2 regions of the Cobetia sp. SIMBA_158 genome follow, and region 1 is predicted to be linked to the other one. Evidence: riboswitches for the same ligand, from Rfam matches in the RefSeq annotation. Region 1 holds a riboswitch; the other holds the start of a gene.
What was found. Region 1 has a riboswitch for thiamine pyrophosphate ahead of R2R70_RS03625 (ABC transporter ATP-binding protein). Riboswitches for the same ligand answer to the same signal wherever they lie in the genome.
Positions count from the first base shown of each region.

Region 2: linked by a shared signal. The riboswitch ahead of thiC (phosphomethylpyrimidine synthase ThiC) and the one ahead of R2R70_RS03625 (ABC transporter ATP-binding protein) in region 1 are both predicted to bind thiamine pyrophosphate.

Region 1 is NZ_JAWJYL010000001.1:792,537-799,871, forward strand. Features, by position in the region: gene R2R70_RS03605 (alpha/beta fold hydrolase) at 1-282, shown strand, start outside; gene R2R70_RS03610 (MFS transporter) at 273-1,547, shown strand; gene R2R70_RS03615 (ABC transporter substrate-binding protein) at 1,684-2,997, opposite strand; gene R2R70_RS03620 (ABC transporter permease) at 3,144-3,911, opposite strand; gene R2R70_RS03625 (ABC transporter ATP-binding protein) at 3,908-4,660, opposite strand; TPP riboswitch at 4,719-4,832, opposite strand; gene R2R70_RS03630 (hypothetical protein) at 4,997-5,962, shown strand; gene R2R70_RS03635 (potassium/proton antiporter) at 6,100-7,335, shown strand, end outside.
Region 2 is NZ_JAWJYL010000004.1:183,732-191,066, reverse strand. Features, by position in the region: gene R2R70_RS08585 (GNAT family N-acetyltransferase) at 1-1,225, shown strand, start outside; gene R2R70_RS08580 (nuclease-related domain-containing protein) at 1,355-2,650, shown strand; gene R2R70_RS08575 (phasin family protein) at 3,130-3,498, shown strand; gene R2R70_RS08570 (peptidylprolyl isomerase) at 3,699-3,977, shown strand; gene thiC (phosphomethylpyrimidine synthase ThiC) at 4,107-6,116, opposite strand; TPP riboswitch at 6,243-6,383, opposite strand; gene tenA (thiaminase II) at 6,543-7,202, opposite strand.

The sequences.
Region 1 (7,335 bases):
GATGGCGCCATGGGCTGGCGCGTCGGGCTGGACCATATCGCGGCGGGCTACCCGCAGATCGTCGAGGCGCCGCACGGTCAGGGGCCGGTCGAGTTGCCGGCATTGCTGCTGTGGGGCTCGCGCTCCAACTACGTGCAGGCCGAGGGCCTGGCGACGATGCGCGAGCACTTCCCTGCGTTGGAAGACGACTCGCTGGAGGCCGGCCATTGGCTGCACGCCGAGCGTGCCAGCGAGTTCCAGCAGGCGGTGGTGGCGTTCCTTGATCGCGTCGCATGCGCTTGAGTACGCCGAGCCGCCACTCCGAAAATCGTCAGCCGGCCGCGAGCGAGCGGGTCATCCCGCCCGTGACCACCCACGAGCGCCTGGTGGTGGCGCTGGTCACCCTGCTGCAGTTCGCCGTCATTATGGGCTTCACCATGGTGATGGCGCTGGGCCCCGACTTTGCCACTTCGCTGGGCATTCCGCTGGACCACCTCGGCTATATCGTCGGCAGTTATCCGCTGGCCGCCGCGGTGGGCACTCTACTGTGGACGCGACACGCCGATCGCTTCGACCGGCGCTGGGCGGTGCTGGGCTTCCTGTTCGGCGCGGCGCTCTGTCACCTGATCGCCAGCTTCGCCACCGACTTCGAGACCCTGCTGGCGGCGCGCATGCTGGGCGGCCTGTTCGGCGGGCCGGCGGCGGCGACGGCGCTGGCCATCGTGATCGACGTGGTGCCGGGAGTACGCCGGGGGCGCGCCATGGGCCTGGTGATGGGCGCTTTCTCGGTGGCCTCGGTGCTGGGGCTGCCGTTTGCGCTGTGGCTGTCGCAGGGCTTCGGCTGGCAGGCGCCATTTCGCGCCGTGGCGCTGTTGGCACTGCTGGTGTGCGGGCTGCTGGCCTGGATACTGCCGCCGATCCGCGGCCATCTCGATAACCCCGAGACGCGTCAGCGCAGCCGCAAGGGCACCACGATCCTGAACATCCTGGCCCAGCCCGACCATCGGCTGGGGCTGGCGCTGATCGCCACGGCGATGTTCAGCAACTTCCTGGTGATTCCCAACCTGGCAAGCTATCTGCTGTTCAATCTGGGCCTGCCGCGCGAGGATCTCGGTGGGCTCTACATGATCGGTGGCGGGCTGTCGCTGGTCGGCATGCAGCTGACGGGACGGCTGTGTGATCGCTATGGCTGTGTCTGGCCGGGCACCATCACCTGCCTGATGACGGCGCTGGTCGGCTGGGCCTTCCTGCTGCATTCGCCGGGGCCGTCGCTGATCTGGATCGGCTTCGGCGCCTACATGCTGTTCTCGTCGGCGCGGCGTGTGACCCAGAATACGCTCAACAGCTTCATTCCCGCCGACCACGAGCGAGCGGCCTTCACCAGCACCCAGAGTGCCGTGCAGCATCTGAGCTCCGCCGCCGGCAGCTATGTGGGCGCCGGACTGTTGGTCAGCACCCCGAGCGGCGCGTTGGAAGGCATGCCGTTGCTGGTCGCGGTGCTGATGGTCGCGCTGGTGATTCAGCCGCTGCAGATCCTGTGGCTGTCGCGTCGCCTGGCACGCCGCTAGCGCTTGTGGAATAGGCACAAGACGGCGAGAGCGAGCCGCTCCTGAACCCAAAACGCCCTGTCGGAATCTCCGGCAGGGCGTTTTGCATGGGGCGCGCAAGCGCTCAGCGTTTCAAGAGCTCTGGGCGCTCAACGCCTCAGGGCGCGTTGACGTCGACGGCCAGATGGCTCAGCGACTGGCGCTTCTTGATCATGCCGCGTTCGAACAGGAAGTCCTCGAAGTCACGATAGCGGCCTGCATCCAGCGCGGCAGGACGCAGCGCGAAGCGCGGCAGGGTGGCGTACCAGGCTTCCTTGTTGAGCTCGGTATCCAGTGCCGGGTCGGAGTCGCGGAACATCTCCCAGCCCTGGTCAGGATGGTTGATGATCCAGGCGGTGGCTTCGCCGACGGCGGCGAGGAAGCCTGCGTACTGTGCCTGCTTGCGCTCGTAGCTGTCGCTGTTGGCGACGAAGATCAGCTCGTCATAGGTCGGCACGCCTTCTTCCTCGATGTAGAAGGCGCGGCCCTTGACGCCTTCCTGGGCCATCTGGGCCAGCTCGAAGTTGCGGAAGGCGCCGGTGACGGCATCGACCTTGCGCGTCAGCAGTGACGGCGTCAGCGAGAAGTTGACGTTGATCAGCGTGATGTCATCCAGCGTCAGGCCGCTGTGCTGCAGCATGGTGGAGAGCAGCACTTCCTCGACACCGCCCACCGAGTAGCCGACCCGCTTGCCCTTGAGGTCGGCGACCGACTGGATGTCGCTATCGGCGCGCACCACCACCACATTCAGCGGCGTGGCGACCAGGGTGCCGATACGCACCAGCGGCAGGCCCTGATCGATCTGCAGGTGCAGCTGCGGCTGATAGCTGATGGCGATGTCGACGCGCTCGGCGGCGGCCAGCTTGGGCGGCACGCTCGGATCGGCGGGGGCGATCAGCTCGACATCAAGGCCGTGCTTCTTGAACAGACCCAGCTCCTGCGCCAGCACCAGCGGGGCGTGGCCGGGGTTGGTGTACCAGTCGAGCATGACCTTGAACTGCGTCAGCGGCTGCTCGGCGGTGGCGGCGTCCTTGGTAGCGTCATTGGCGGCGCCCTTCGAGTCACCATCAGCGTTCTGTTCGTCGCTGGCGGCTGGCGGGGCATCCGCGGCCGGTTCAGCACCGTTCTTGGCCTGCTCAGCGGCGCCGGCGGTCGCTTCCACGGCTTCCTGGCTTGCCACCGGCGCCGAGGCGGCCGAGTCGGCCGAGTCGCCGTTCACTCCGACCTCGGCCTGTTGAGCGACGATTTCCGGGGCTGACTGGGTGCTGGTGGCGGGTTCTGCGTCGGCGGCGTGGGCCGACATGGCGGTGGCTGGCAGGCTGCTCAGGCACAGCGTGGTCAGCAGGGTGGCGAAGGCGGTGGACAGCAGCGAGGCACGCGGTGAACGTGTCGGCTGCGCTTTGCGCCGTGGCGCCGATGACGAAAGAGACATGGCGGAGTTCCTTGTGATCACAGGGTAGTGGTGCTGCCGTTCGTGGGCGGCAGTCGTCAGGCTCATGCAATTTGTGTCGAGCGTCGTTGCGTCTTTCGGTTACGCGATCTTGCGGTCTTGCGGTAGTTACTCGAAGCCCAGGCGTGTCAGCTCAGATGTGTCAGCCGGTCGCGATGCCAAGGCATCAGGACGCGCAGCAGCGCATCCAGCGAGAAATAGAGCAGCAGGGAGAAGGCGACCAGCACCAGCAGGGCGGCGAACATCAGATCGATCTCCATGCGCGCGTTGGCGTTGAGCATCAGATAGCCCAGCCCCTGACTGGCACCGGCCCATTCCCCGATGACGGCGCCGATGGGGGCAGCGGTCGCGGCCATGCGTATGCCGGAGGCCAGTGCCGGCAGCGCGGCGGGCAGCTGGATGTGGATCAGTCGGCGCCATGGGCTGGCACCCAGGGTATGGGCAAGATCCAGCCAGCCCTGCTGGGTCTGACGCAGGCCGTCGTAGCCGGTAGAGGCGACCGGGAAGTAGATGATCAGTGTCGCCATCACCACCTTGGACAGCATGTCATAGCCGAGCCACAGCACCAGCAGCGGCGCGATCGCGAACAGCGGTATCACCTGGCTGATCAGCAGCATCGGCAGCAGGGTGCGGCGCAGGCGGGGAATGAAGGCCAACGCCAGCGCGGTGGCAAGGCCGAGCAGAATGCCCAGCACCAGCCCGGCCAGTATCTCGCTGATGGTGACGCCAGCGTGATGGGCCAGCAACGGCGCCTTCTGGATCAGCACCTCGAGCACGGCCTGCGGCGTGGGCAGAATGTAGGGCGGTACGGCGGTAACGGCAATGATCAGCTGCCAAAGCCCCAGCAGGAGCAGCGCGCTGATGACGAGGTGACGCATGGCGTGCAGACGTTTCATGCGGCCTCCTCGCTATCACGCAGGCGGGCTATCAGTTGCGCCTGCGCCGGTGGCAGGGCCGGGTCATCCAGCGGCACCGGGCGTGCGGCGCCAAGCCCTGGCAGGCGTTCCAGCTCGGCGCCGTGGCCCGGGAGGCTCGAGGGGCGCAGCACCAGCAGCTGATCGGCGAGGCGCAATGCCTCAAGCGGATCATGGGTCACCATCAGGACGGTGCGGCCCTTGAGCAGGCGGCTGGCCAGATCATGCAGCTCCAGACGGGTGATGGCATCCACCGCCGAGAACGGCTCGTCCATCATCACGACCGGCGCCTGCTGGTAGAGCGTGCGGGCGAGGGCGACGCGCTGGCGCTGACCGCCGGAGAGGGCGTCCGGCCAGGCCTGCTCACGGCCCTCAAGCCCGACCGCGGCCAGCAGTTCATGAGCGAGTTCGCGATTGCGCGGCCGCCGGCGCAGGTCATCGCCCAGCCACAGGTTGTCGATGACGCGCCGCCACGGCAGCAGCAGGTCCTGCTGCGCCATCCAGGCCACGCGGTCGGTCAGCGGCTGACCGTCATCGGTGACGAGGTCGAGCTGGTGGAGGTCTGACATTTCCAGACCGGCCAGCAGGCGCAGCAGCGAACTCTTGCCGCAGCCGGAGCGCCCCAGCAGTGCCGTCCAGCTACCGGCCTCCAGACGCGCGGAAATATCGCGGAACAGCGTGTGGCCGGCGTAATCGATTCGTGCGTTGTTGAGGGTGAGTCCCAGCGACACAGGCAATTCCGTGGTCAGGCGGCGTGCCGGCAGGAGGAAGCAGGTGACGCGCCATGCAGGGCACGCGTCGGGGATTCCCTCCGCCGGTATCAACCGGATCAGGTTCCAGGGGTTGTCGCGCGACGTATCGCTGCGGCTCTCAGCCCATCCTCGGGCACCCCCATCCAGGCCGACAGTGTAACGTCACTGTCTTGCCGGTGTCTTGTCCGACGCGGGTCAGGGGGCGGGTCAGGTGGGCAGAGCAGAGGTGGCGTGCGAAACGGACTATGCCGATGTGCCACGCCTTGGGTATGCTGAGGATTACTGTAACAAGACGTGTAGCCCAAGGAGATCATCATGCCCGACACACCGGATCTCTCGACCTGTTCCAGTTATCCCGTTCCCCCACGGCGGCCGAGCACGGCTGAGGCCATGGGCGAGCCGCGCCCCGTGCCCAGGGGCTGGCCCGAGGAGTCACTGACCCGCCGGCTCTCGACCTATCTGGGTCAACCGCTCGAGCCGTTGGCACTCGCCTGGCCGGATAGCGCCAACTGGCTATGGCGCCAGCGTGGCGGCACGCCCGGCCTCATCAAGCTGGCGCGCACCGGCCCAGACCATGACCCCTTCTGGCGCGCCATGCGCGGGGTCTTCGGCGCCGATCGCTGGGCGACGCCGGAGGGGCTGACGCGACTGGCGGGCGCCTTGCCCGCGCGTCTGCCGATTCCGCCACTGCCCCTGACCTTTCTCGGGCGCCTCGATGGCGCGCCCATCTGGCACCTGCCGTGGTCCAGCGGGCAGCCGAGTGATCTCAGCATCACCTTCTGTGAGCTGCTGGGCGACCAGCTCGGTCGCCTGCATCAGGATACGGTGTCGGGCTTCGGTCAGCCGCTGGCGCAGCCGATGCCGCTATTGCACTGGAATACCCGCGTCACGCGCTTTCTCGCCCATCACCCGCGTCGCGCGGAGCTTGGCGCGCTGCTCAAGCGCACCTTCCCGGCACCGACTCGCGCGGTGTGGTGTCTGCCGGACATGCGCGCCGATCAATATCTGTGCGCCGCCACTGGCTGGGTATGGAGCGATTGGGAAGCGCTGGTGTGGGCACCGATCGAGTTCGACTGGGCGCTGGTGGAGTTGCTGCTGGAAACGCCGGAGCAGCGTCAGGCCTTCATGAAGGGCTATTCGCGCCATGGGCGCATGATCGATCTCGATGGCCAGCGTGAGCTGTGTCGTGCGCTGCTGTGGGCGATGGAGGCCTTCGGTCCGCGGTCCTATGCTGAGCTTGCGGCAGCCCCAGCCTGGGTCTCGCCGCGCAGCCTGGCGTGAAATCCGCGTGCTGCACGCTGCAAGTACATGAAAGGTGTGAAATTTCTCTGCAGCCCCATCGCTGACATGGAATACTGTGGGTGAGTCGTCGTGGACGTCACTCGAGATCTGATGTAGGGCTTGGCGGGGGAGCACTCGTGGTAGAGAACCTGAATTATTATTTCTTGCTGGCAGGCACGCTGATCGCCTTGAGCGTGTTGGCCAGCCGCGTCTCGGCGCGTCTTGGCATGCCGCTGCTACTGCTGTTCCTCGGCCTTGGCATGCTGGCGGGTGAAGATGGCGTGCTGGGCATCCAGTTCGACGATGCCTCATCCGCTTACATGATCGGCAACCTGGCGCTGGCGCTCATCCTGCTCGACGGCGGCCTGCGCACGCGGCTGTCCACGTTTCGTGCCGGCCTGAAACCGGCACTGGTGCTGGCCACCGTCGGGGTCTTCATGACCAGCGGCCTGGTGGGCCTTCTGGCCATGTGGCTGTTTGACCTCACCCTGATCGAAGGCCTGCTGGTCGGGGCCATCGTCGGCTCCACCGATGCCGCGGCGGTCTTCTCGCTGCTGGGCGGCCAGGGTGTCCACCTCAATGAGCGTGTCGGTGCGACGCTGGAAATCGAGTCTGGCACCAACGACCCGATGGCGATCTTCCTGACCATCACGCTGGCCGAGATCCTGACCGGTCAGCTCTCCGGCGTCGCGTCGGGCATCATGAGCTTCCTGCTGCAGTTCGGTGTCGGCGCCGCCATGGGGATCGCCGGTGGCTGGCTGATCGCCCGTCTGATGCGCTATCTGGACCTCGCGCCCGGCCTCTATTCGCTGCTGGCGCTGGCGCTGGGCCTGAGCCTGTTTGCCACCACCAACGAGATGGGCGGCAGCGGTTTCCTCGCCATCTATCTGTGCGGTCTGATGATCGGCAATCACCCCGGCCGGCATCTGGAGCACATCCTGCCGGTGCATGATGGCCTGGCGCACCTCTCGCAGATCGTGCTGTTCCTGATGCTGGGCCTTCTGGTCTCGCCCTCGACCATGCTGCAGTTCGCGCTGCCGGCCGCCATCCTCAGCGTGGCGCTGATTCTGGTGGTGCGCCCGCTGGCGGTCATCCTGTGTCTCAAGCCGTTCTTCCGCTTCCGCTGGCGTGAGTTGTGGTTCATCAGCTGGGTCGGGTTGCGAGGGGCGGTGCCGATCGTGCTGGCGATCTTCCCGGTGATCACCGGGGTCGAGAATGCCGGTCTCTACTTCAATGTCGCCTTCTTCGTGGTCATCATCTCGCTGCTGGTGCAGGGCTCGTCGCTGGCGCCGATGGCCCGCAAGCTGCGGGTGGTGGTGCCGCCGGGCGCACAGCCCAGTCGCCGCAACCTGCTCGGTATCATGCCGGTCAAT
Region 2 (7,335 bases), on a different contig from region 1:
CGCACAGAAGCAGGGCTGGCGCCTGGAGGTGCTGGATTCCCTCGACGTCCTCACCGCCAGTGAATGGAATGCGCTGGCAGGCGATGACTATCCCTTTCTGCAGCATGCCTATCTGAGCGCGCTGGAAAGCTGCGGTGCGGCCAGCGCCGCCAGTGGTTGGCATCCTGCCCATCTGGTGGTGCGAGACGCCGACGGTCGCTTGCTGGCGGGGCTGCTGCGCTATCTCAAGCTGCACTCGCGTGGCGAATATGTGTTCGACCAGCAGTGGGCGGAGGCCCTGGAGCAGGCCGGTGGGCGCTATTATCCCAAGCAGTTGACTGCCGTGCCGTTCACTCCCAGCGATGGCCCACGACTTGTCACCTCGCCACAGTTGACGTCGCCCGCAGCCCGGCGTGCCTTGCTTGAGTGGTTATGGCCGCATCTCAAGGCTGGCATCGCACCCGCGGCTGAGCCGGGTAGCGCGCTGCGTCGTTATGAGCACAGCGGGTTTCATCTGCTGTTTGTCTCGGCAGAGGAGCGGCAAGACTGGCAGGCGGCGATTCCGGAGCTGATTTCGCGTCCCGGGATGCAATATCACTGGCAGTCACGCGGCGAGCCGGACTTTGCCACCTGGCTTGAGAGTCTGCGCTCCAAACGGCGCAAGGAGATCCGTCGCGAGCGGCGCAAGGTCGCCGAGCAAGGCTTCACGCTGGCCAAGCTCGAGGGGGCGCAGATCGGCCCTGACGACATCGAGGCCTTCTACCGCTGCTACTGCATGACCTATCTCGAGCGCGGCCAGCGCCCTTATCTGCCGCTCGATTTCTTCCAGCAGCTCAGGCGCAGCATGCCCGAGCGGTTGCTGCTGGTGCAGGCGCGTGATGAGCAGGGCGCGCCGGTGGCGGCAGCCTTGTGTCTGATCGGCAGTGATTGCCTGTATGGTCGTTGGTGGGGCAGCGAAGTGCATGCCGATTGCCTGCACTTCGAGGTCTGCTATTACCAGGGGCTTGAATTCTGCCTGCAGCGAGGGCTCAAGCGCTTCGATCCCGGCACTCAGGGTGAGCACAAGATCAGCCGCGGTTTCGCGGCGTATGCCACCGGGTCGCTGCATTGGCTGATGCATCCCGGGCTTCAGGAGGCGGTGGCAGAGGCGGTCGAGGAGGAGGCGCGCTGGCTCAGCAAGGCGCGTCAGCAGGTGACGGCAATGCTGCCTTACCGGGAGGCCGCGCCCCAGCCAGCGCAGGAGTGATGACCCTCAGACTTCGTCACTGCAATCCGCTATCCGCTGGCGGATTCTCCCGCGGAGTCAGAGGCAAGAAAGATTGCGAATAGAGCACTACACTGAGTTATATATGAATGCTCTAATCCAGAGGCGCCCATGCTGATCAAGGACTGCGATTCACGGGAATATGACCTGCTGGTGCTCGAGGTGCTGGCGCAGGATGCTGCGCTTGCCGCGCCCGAGCGCCACAAGGTGCTGGAGGCCCTGCGTGCGATACGTGCCCGTCAGGCGCGTCGCCGTGCGCTGGCAAGCCAGCTGGATGCCTTGTTGGGGACGCGGGATGATTGGGTGGTGCTGCATGATGTGCGGCTGGCGCAGGCAGAGGGCGTGATCGAGATCGATCACCTGCTGATCAACAGCCTCATGCAGGTCTGGGTGCTGGATGCCTCCTGTTTTGATCTGACGCTCTCGATCACTCCCTTCGGTGAGCTGTTGGCCCATAGCGGACGAGTCTCTGAGGGTGGCGAGACACCCTCAGGCGAAGATGGCGTCATGGCACATGCCGTGACGCCGTGTCCCTTGCAGACGATCCCTGAGCGTAGCCGCACCATCGTGCAATGGCTGGAGGCCTCCTCGTTGTTGCCTGTGCGCCTGGGGATGACCCTGCAGCCACAATTGCGCTATCGCATCGTGGTGGCCGATGCGGCTCAGGTCAGTCGGCCGCCGGAAGATATCGTGGACAGTCGTGCGCTGCTGTCCTTCGCGCACCTCAAGCGTCAGTGCCTGCAGGTGAGCGGCAAGACCGCATACGTGACACGGCTGCGCAGTTTTACCCACCGCCTCGATCAGCGCCGCCTGCGCCAGCTGGGGCGCGCCATCGCGACCCAGCATGTGGCCCCCAATACGGATTGGGTGGCGGAGCTGGGCCTGGCCGCTGGCACGCGCGCGACGGATGGCGACGCTGCCACTCAGGTATCCCCGCTGGCCTATCTATGGCAACCGCCGCTATCGCCTGAAGAACTGGCGCGGGCCTCAGGCGATAGCGCTGCCATGGCGGCAGAGTCCGATGACATGGAAGGGGCGTCGGATGACACGACGCTGGCGGTCCAGCGTGGCGTGACATCTACGGCTGCCCTGAAACGGCAGTGCGGTTTTGGGGGACGAGGGCTGCAGGCCGCGCATTGGCAGCCCGAGCACCAGGCCCCGGATCAGGGCAGCCAGGAAGACCCCGCGAGCCCGCAGGCGGCAGGCGAGCAGCCGGGTGCTGCGGCCGACAATCATCAGGGCGCGTCTTCCGCCCAGTCGCAGGATGAGGAAGGCTTGCCGCGCTGTCAGGGCTGTCGGCGATGGCTTTCCACCCAGAGTGTCGACTTCTGTCGCCAGGCAGATCAGGCACGCACGCTGGGCGGGCGCCTGCTCTGCAAACGCTGTCGCGACGCCTCATGCCAGTGAGGCAGCAGCACGGCGCTCTCCTCAAGTTCAGCCTTTCAGCTTCAGGCTTCTGTCTCAGCCCTCTGTCCTAGCCCTCTATCCTCTCAGCCCTATGTCCCAGCACTTTGGCCCAGCACTTTGGCCAGTCTGGCGTTCCAGGGCGTGGTGCAGGGCGTGACGGGGCCCCAAGGCGTCAATTTTCTTTTCGACTTCTGATTGTTTTTCTCCAGTGCAATCAAGCAACTGCATCAACCATGGCGTACAGACCAGTCGTTGCGATGTTTTTGATGTTGCAGTGCAACAAAGACTGTCTTATGCTGCGTTGCAGCGAGGATGGAACCTGGTCGATAGCACTATCTGACCGCGACGGCTTGATAGTGACGGCTTGATAATGATGGCTCGGTCACTACGGTGCACCAGCCCGGTTCAGTCCTGATAACCGAACGGAGCAACGCTCCGGTTCATTTCAGCGTGATGCCAATACCCTGGAGGGTGCCTACATGTTCAATGCCAACTTCGAGAAGTCCGCTCAGCAGTTCGACGATATGTTCCTGTCTCCGCTGCGTGCGTTCAGCGCCCTGAGCATCGATTACAGCGAGAAGCTGATCGGCGCACAGATGGAACTGACCAAGTCCTATGCTGATGCTTCCCTGACCCAGGCGCGTTCCATGCTCGAGATCAAGGACAGCGAAGGTCTGAAGAACTTCGTCAAGGAGCAGCAGGAAACCGTCAAGACTCTGGGCGAGAAGCTGCAGAACGACACCCAGAAAGTGGTCGAGCTGAACCAGGAATACGCCAAGAAAGGTCAGGAACTGGCAGAAAGCAACGCCAAGTCCGCCTCCGAGGCCATGCAGAAAGTCGCCAAGTAAGCGACTGCTGCCGACGCTCTCAGGCGAGCGTCCCCAACGCCCACTCGGTCTTCCGGGTGGGCGTTCGCGTGTCTGGAGCATCGCTGAGCAGGTGGGGAGGCGCGCGACGCTAGCGGCGAGCGCTGCCTTGGGCCACAATGACCTGCCACGCCGCTGGTGATTGCCGGCAGCATTTATTCGATCAGTGACAGGTGATAGACATGGCACAGGCCACAGCGCGTCATATTCTCGTTTCCAGCGAAGAACAGTGTGCAGCTCTCAAGACCGAAATCGAGAACGGCCGCGATTTCGCTGATGCCGCTCGCGAGCACTCCTCCTGCCCGTCCGGCCGCAGTGGCGGCGACCTGGGCGCCTTCGGCCCGGGCATGATGGTCAAGGAATTCGACGAAGTCGTGTTCAGCGCCCCGATCAACACGGTGCAGGGCCCGGTGAAGACCCAGTTCGGTTATCACCTGCTGGAAGTCACCAGCCGCACGTGAGCCTTCTGTCACGCTCATGAGATGTCATGAGCCCCTGGCAGGATGTGACGAAAACGCCCCGACCATCACTGGTCGGGGCGTTTTTTGTGTCGCTCGGAAAGTCAGCCTTCCTGTACGTCAGGCGCTTGGCTAGACCTCCTGATAGAGCTGGCTGCCTTCACGCTTGAACTTGTCGGCCTGCTCCTGCATGCCGGTCATCACGCTGTCGGCATCGCCGGTCAGGCCATGCTCATTGGCGTAATCACGCACTTCCTGGGTGATCTTCATCGAGCAGAACTTCGGCCCGCACATGGAGCAGAAGTGGGCGACCTTGGCCGAGTCCTTGGGCAGCGTCTCGTCGTGGAAGCTGCGCGCGGTGTCCGGGTCCAGGCCCAGATTGAACTGGTCTTCCCAGCGGAACTCGAAGCGTGCCTTGGAGAGCGCATTGTCACGGCGTTGCGCGCCCGGGTGGCCCTTGGCCAGATCGGCGGCATGCGCGGCGATCTTGTAGGTGATGATACCGGTCTTGACGTCGTCCTTGTTGGGCAGGCCCAGGTGCTCCTTGGGGGTCACGTAGCAGAGCATGGCGCAGCCGAACCAGCCGATCATCGCGGCCCCGATGCCGGAGGTGATGTGGTCGTAGCCCGGGGCGATGTCGGTGGTCAGCGGGCCGAGGGTGTAGAAGGGCGCCTCGTCACACTCGCTGAGCTGCTTGTCCATGTTCTCCTTGATCAGGTGCATCGGCACGTGACCCGGGCCCTCGATCATGACCTGGACATCGTGCTGCCAGGCGATCTTCGTCAACTCGCCGAGCGTCTCGAGCTCACCGAACTGGGCGGCGTCATTGGCATCGGCCACCGAGCCCGGGCGCAGGCCATCGCCCAGTGACAGACTGATGTCGTAGGCCTTGCAGATCTCGCAGATGTCCTCGAAGTGGCGATAGAGGAAGCTTTCCTCGTGATGCGCCAGACACCACTTGGCCATGATCGAGCCGCCGCGCGAGACGATGCCGGTCACGCGGCTGGCGGTCAGCGGCACATAGCGCAGCAGGACGCCGGCGTGGATGGTGAAGTAGTCGACGCCTTGCTCGGCCTGCTCGATCAGCGTGTCGCGGAAGATCTCCCAGTCGAGGTTCTCGGCCACGCCATCGACCTTCTCCAGCGCCTGATAGATCGGCACCGTGCCGATGGGCACGGGAGAATTGCGCAGAATCCATTCACGGGTCTCGTGGATGTTGGCGCCGGTCGAGAGATCCATCACGGTGTCGGAACCCCAGCGGATCGCCCAGGTCATCTTGTCGACCTCTTCCTCGATGGAGGAGGTGACCGCCGAGTTGCCCAGGTTGCCGTTGACCTTCACCAGGAAGTTGCGGCCGATGATCATCGGCTCGCTTTCCGGGTGATTGATATTGGCGGGAATGATGGCGCGGCCGCGGGCGACTTCCTCACGCACGAATTCGGCGGTGATCTCGTCGGGCAGGTTGGCGCCGAAGCTGTGGCCCGGGTGCTGGTGGCCCAGAATGCTCTCGACGGATTCGCTGCCCTGATATTCCTCACGCAGCGCGATACGACGCTGGTTCTCGCGAATCGCGATGTATTCCATCTCGGGGGTGATGATGCCCTGACGCGCGTAGTGCAGCTGGGTGACATTCTTGCCCGGCAGGGCGCGACGCGGGCGGTGGTCCAGCTCGAAGCGCAGTGACGACAGGCGCAGGTCGGCCTGGCGCACGCGGCCATATTCACTGCTCAGCTGATTGAGCTGTTCGGTATCACCGCGTTCCTCGATCCACTTCTCGCGCAGCGGCGCCAGACCCCGGCGGATGTCGATCTCGACCGCCGGATCGGTGTAGGGGCCGGAGGTATCGTAGACGACGATCGGCGGGTTCTCTTCCAAGCCGCTGGAGGTCTGGGTCGGCGAGCAGCCGATCTCGCGCATGGGCACGCGGATGTCCGGACGGGAGCCTTCGATATAGATCTTGCGCGAGCCGCTGAGCGGCGCGATGGCGGCGGCGTCGACTTGTGCTTCGCTGGCGAGGTGGCGGCTGCCATCCTTGCGACCGGCACGCGCGCGTGCCTTGGGGGCAGCATCAGGCTGCGAGGCGAGCGGTGACTCGGCGGCGTTGGTGGCTTGCGGGTCTTGTGTCGTCGGGGCAGTGCTCATGCAGGTCTCCTCAAAGGGCGACGTCACGGCTGACGTCATCATGGGAAGACCGTGCGCAGGGAGAGGATGGTCGTCGCCGACTCCTTGCCAGCAGGTGGCCCGGGAGCGAGGCGGCCGCGCGTAGCGGCTGGCCATCAGCTTGATTCCTACGCCGGTCCTAACCGGTTCAGGTTCCACGGGACCCCTTGCTGGCAAGCTCGCGCGTCAGGGCGGCGAAGCATGCATGCAGGATCTCAGCCGGTTCCACCGGCACCCCGTCAAGCGTGTGCAGATTTCAATGCGAGAGGGTGTTGCCCGAAGCGTCAGGCTTGCCACGGGGAGCATTCTCGCATCCAGGCTCTGTTGGCCTGTCAGTCGTGCCATCCATGGGGATGGCGTCATCCCGAGCGGCTCATGGCGAGTGCCGGGACGTCAGTCTGTCATGACTCAAGCGCGATCGAGGCCCATCTGCCAGAAGTCGATCTCGAGTCGCGTGGCGTCCCGGAAGACATCGACCAGTTCACCCAATCGACGCTCCGAGACCTCCGAGAGCCGCGCATCCAGCCATTCACGCTCGGCTTCGACGGCTTCCTTGAAGTCATCGCTTGAGTACATCGCGATCCAGTCCGCGTACGGGTTGTTCTCGATCTCGGTGGTGTCCTGATCGAGCAGCCACTCGGCGATCTCGCCGTAGCCGATCAGGCAGGGCGCGAGCGCCACGTGCAGGTCGAGCAGGTCGCCGCGTTGGCCGCAATCGAGCACGTAACGGGTATAGGCCAGGGTGGCGCGGGATTCCGGCAGCTCGCTCAGGTCATCCTCGCTGATGCCCCACTCGCTGCAGTAGCCGATATGCAGATCGAGCTCGGTATTGAGGATGGTGTCGAGACTGGCCGTGGCCTGACGCAGCTCCGCGAGGGTGCGGCTCTTGTAGGCGGCCAGCGCCCAGGCGCGTGCGAAGTGGATCAGGAACAGGTAGTCCTGCTGCAGGTAATGGCGGAAGGACTCCTCCGGCAGATGACCTTCGCCCAGCTGGCGAACGAAGTCGTGCTCGAGATAGTCACGCCATTCCTCGGCGCAGGCACTGGTCAGGTCGTTGAAACTAGGCATGACGCATCCCTCGGTGAGCGTGCTGACGACCCGTGATGGGGCGGCAGGTCTCTGGCGCAAGCGTGGCCAGTACCGGAACAGGAGCAGGGGAAAAGCGGGGGAGGTGCCGACAGTCACCGTGAGAAAGTGGTGA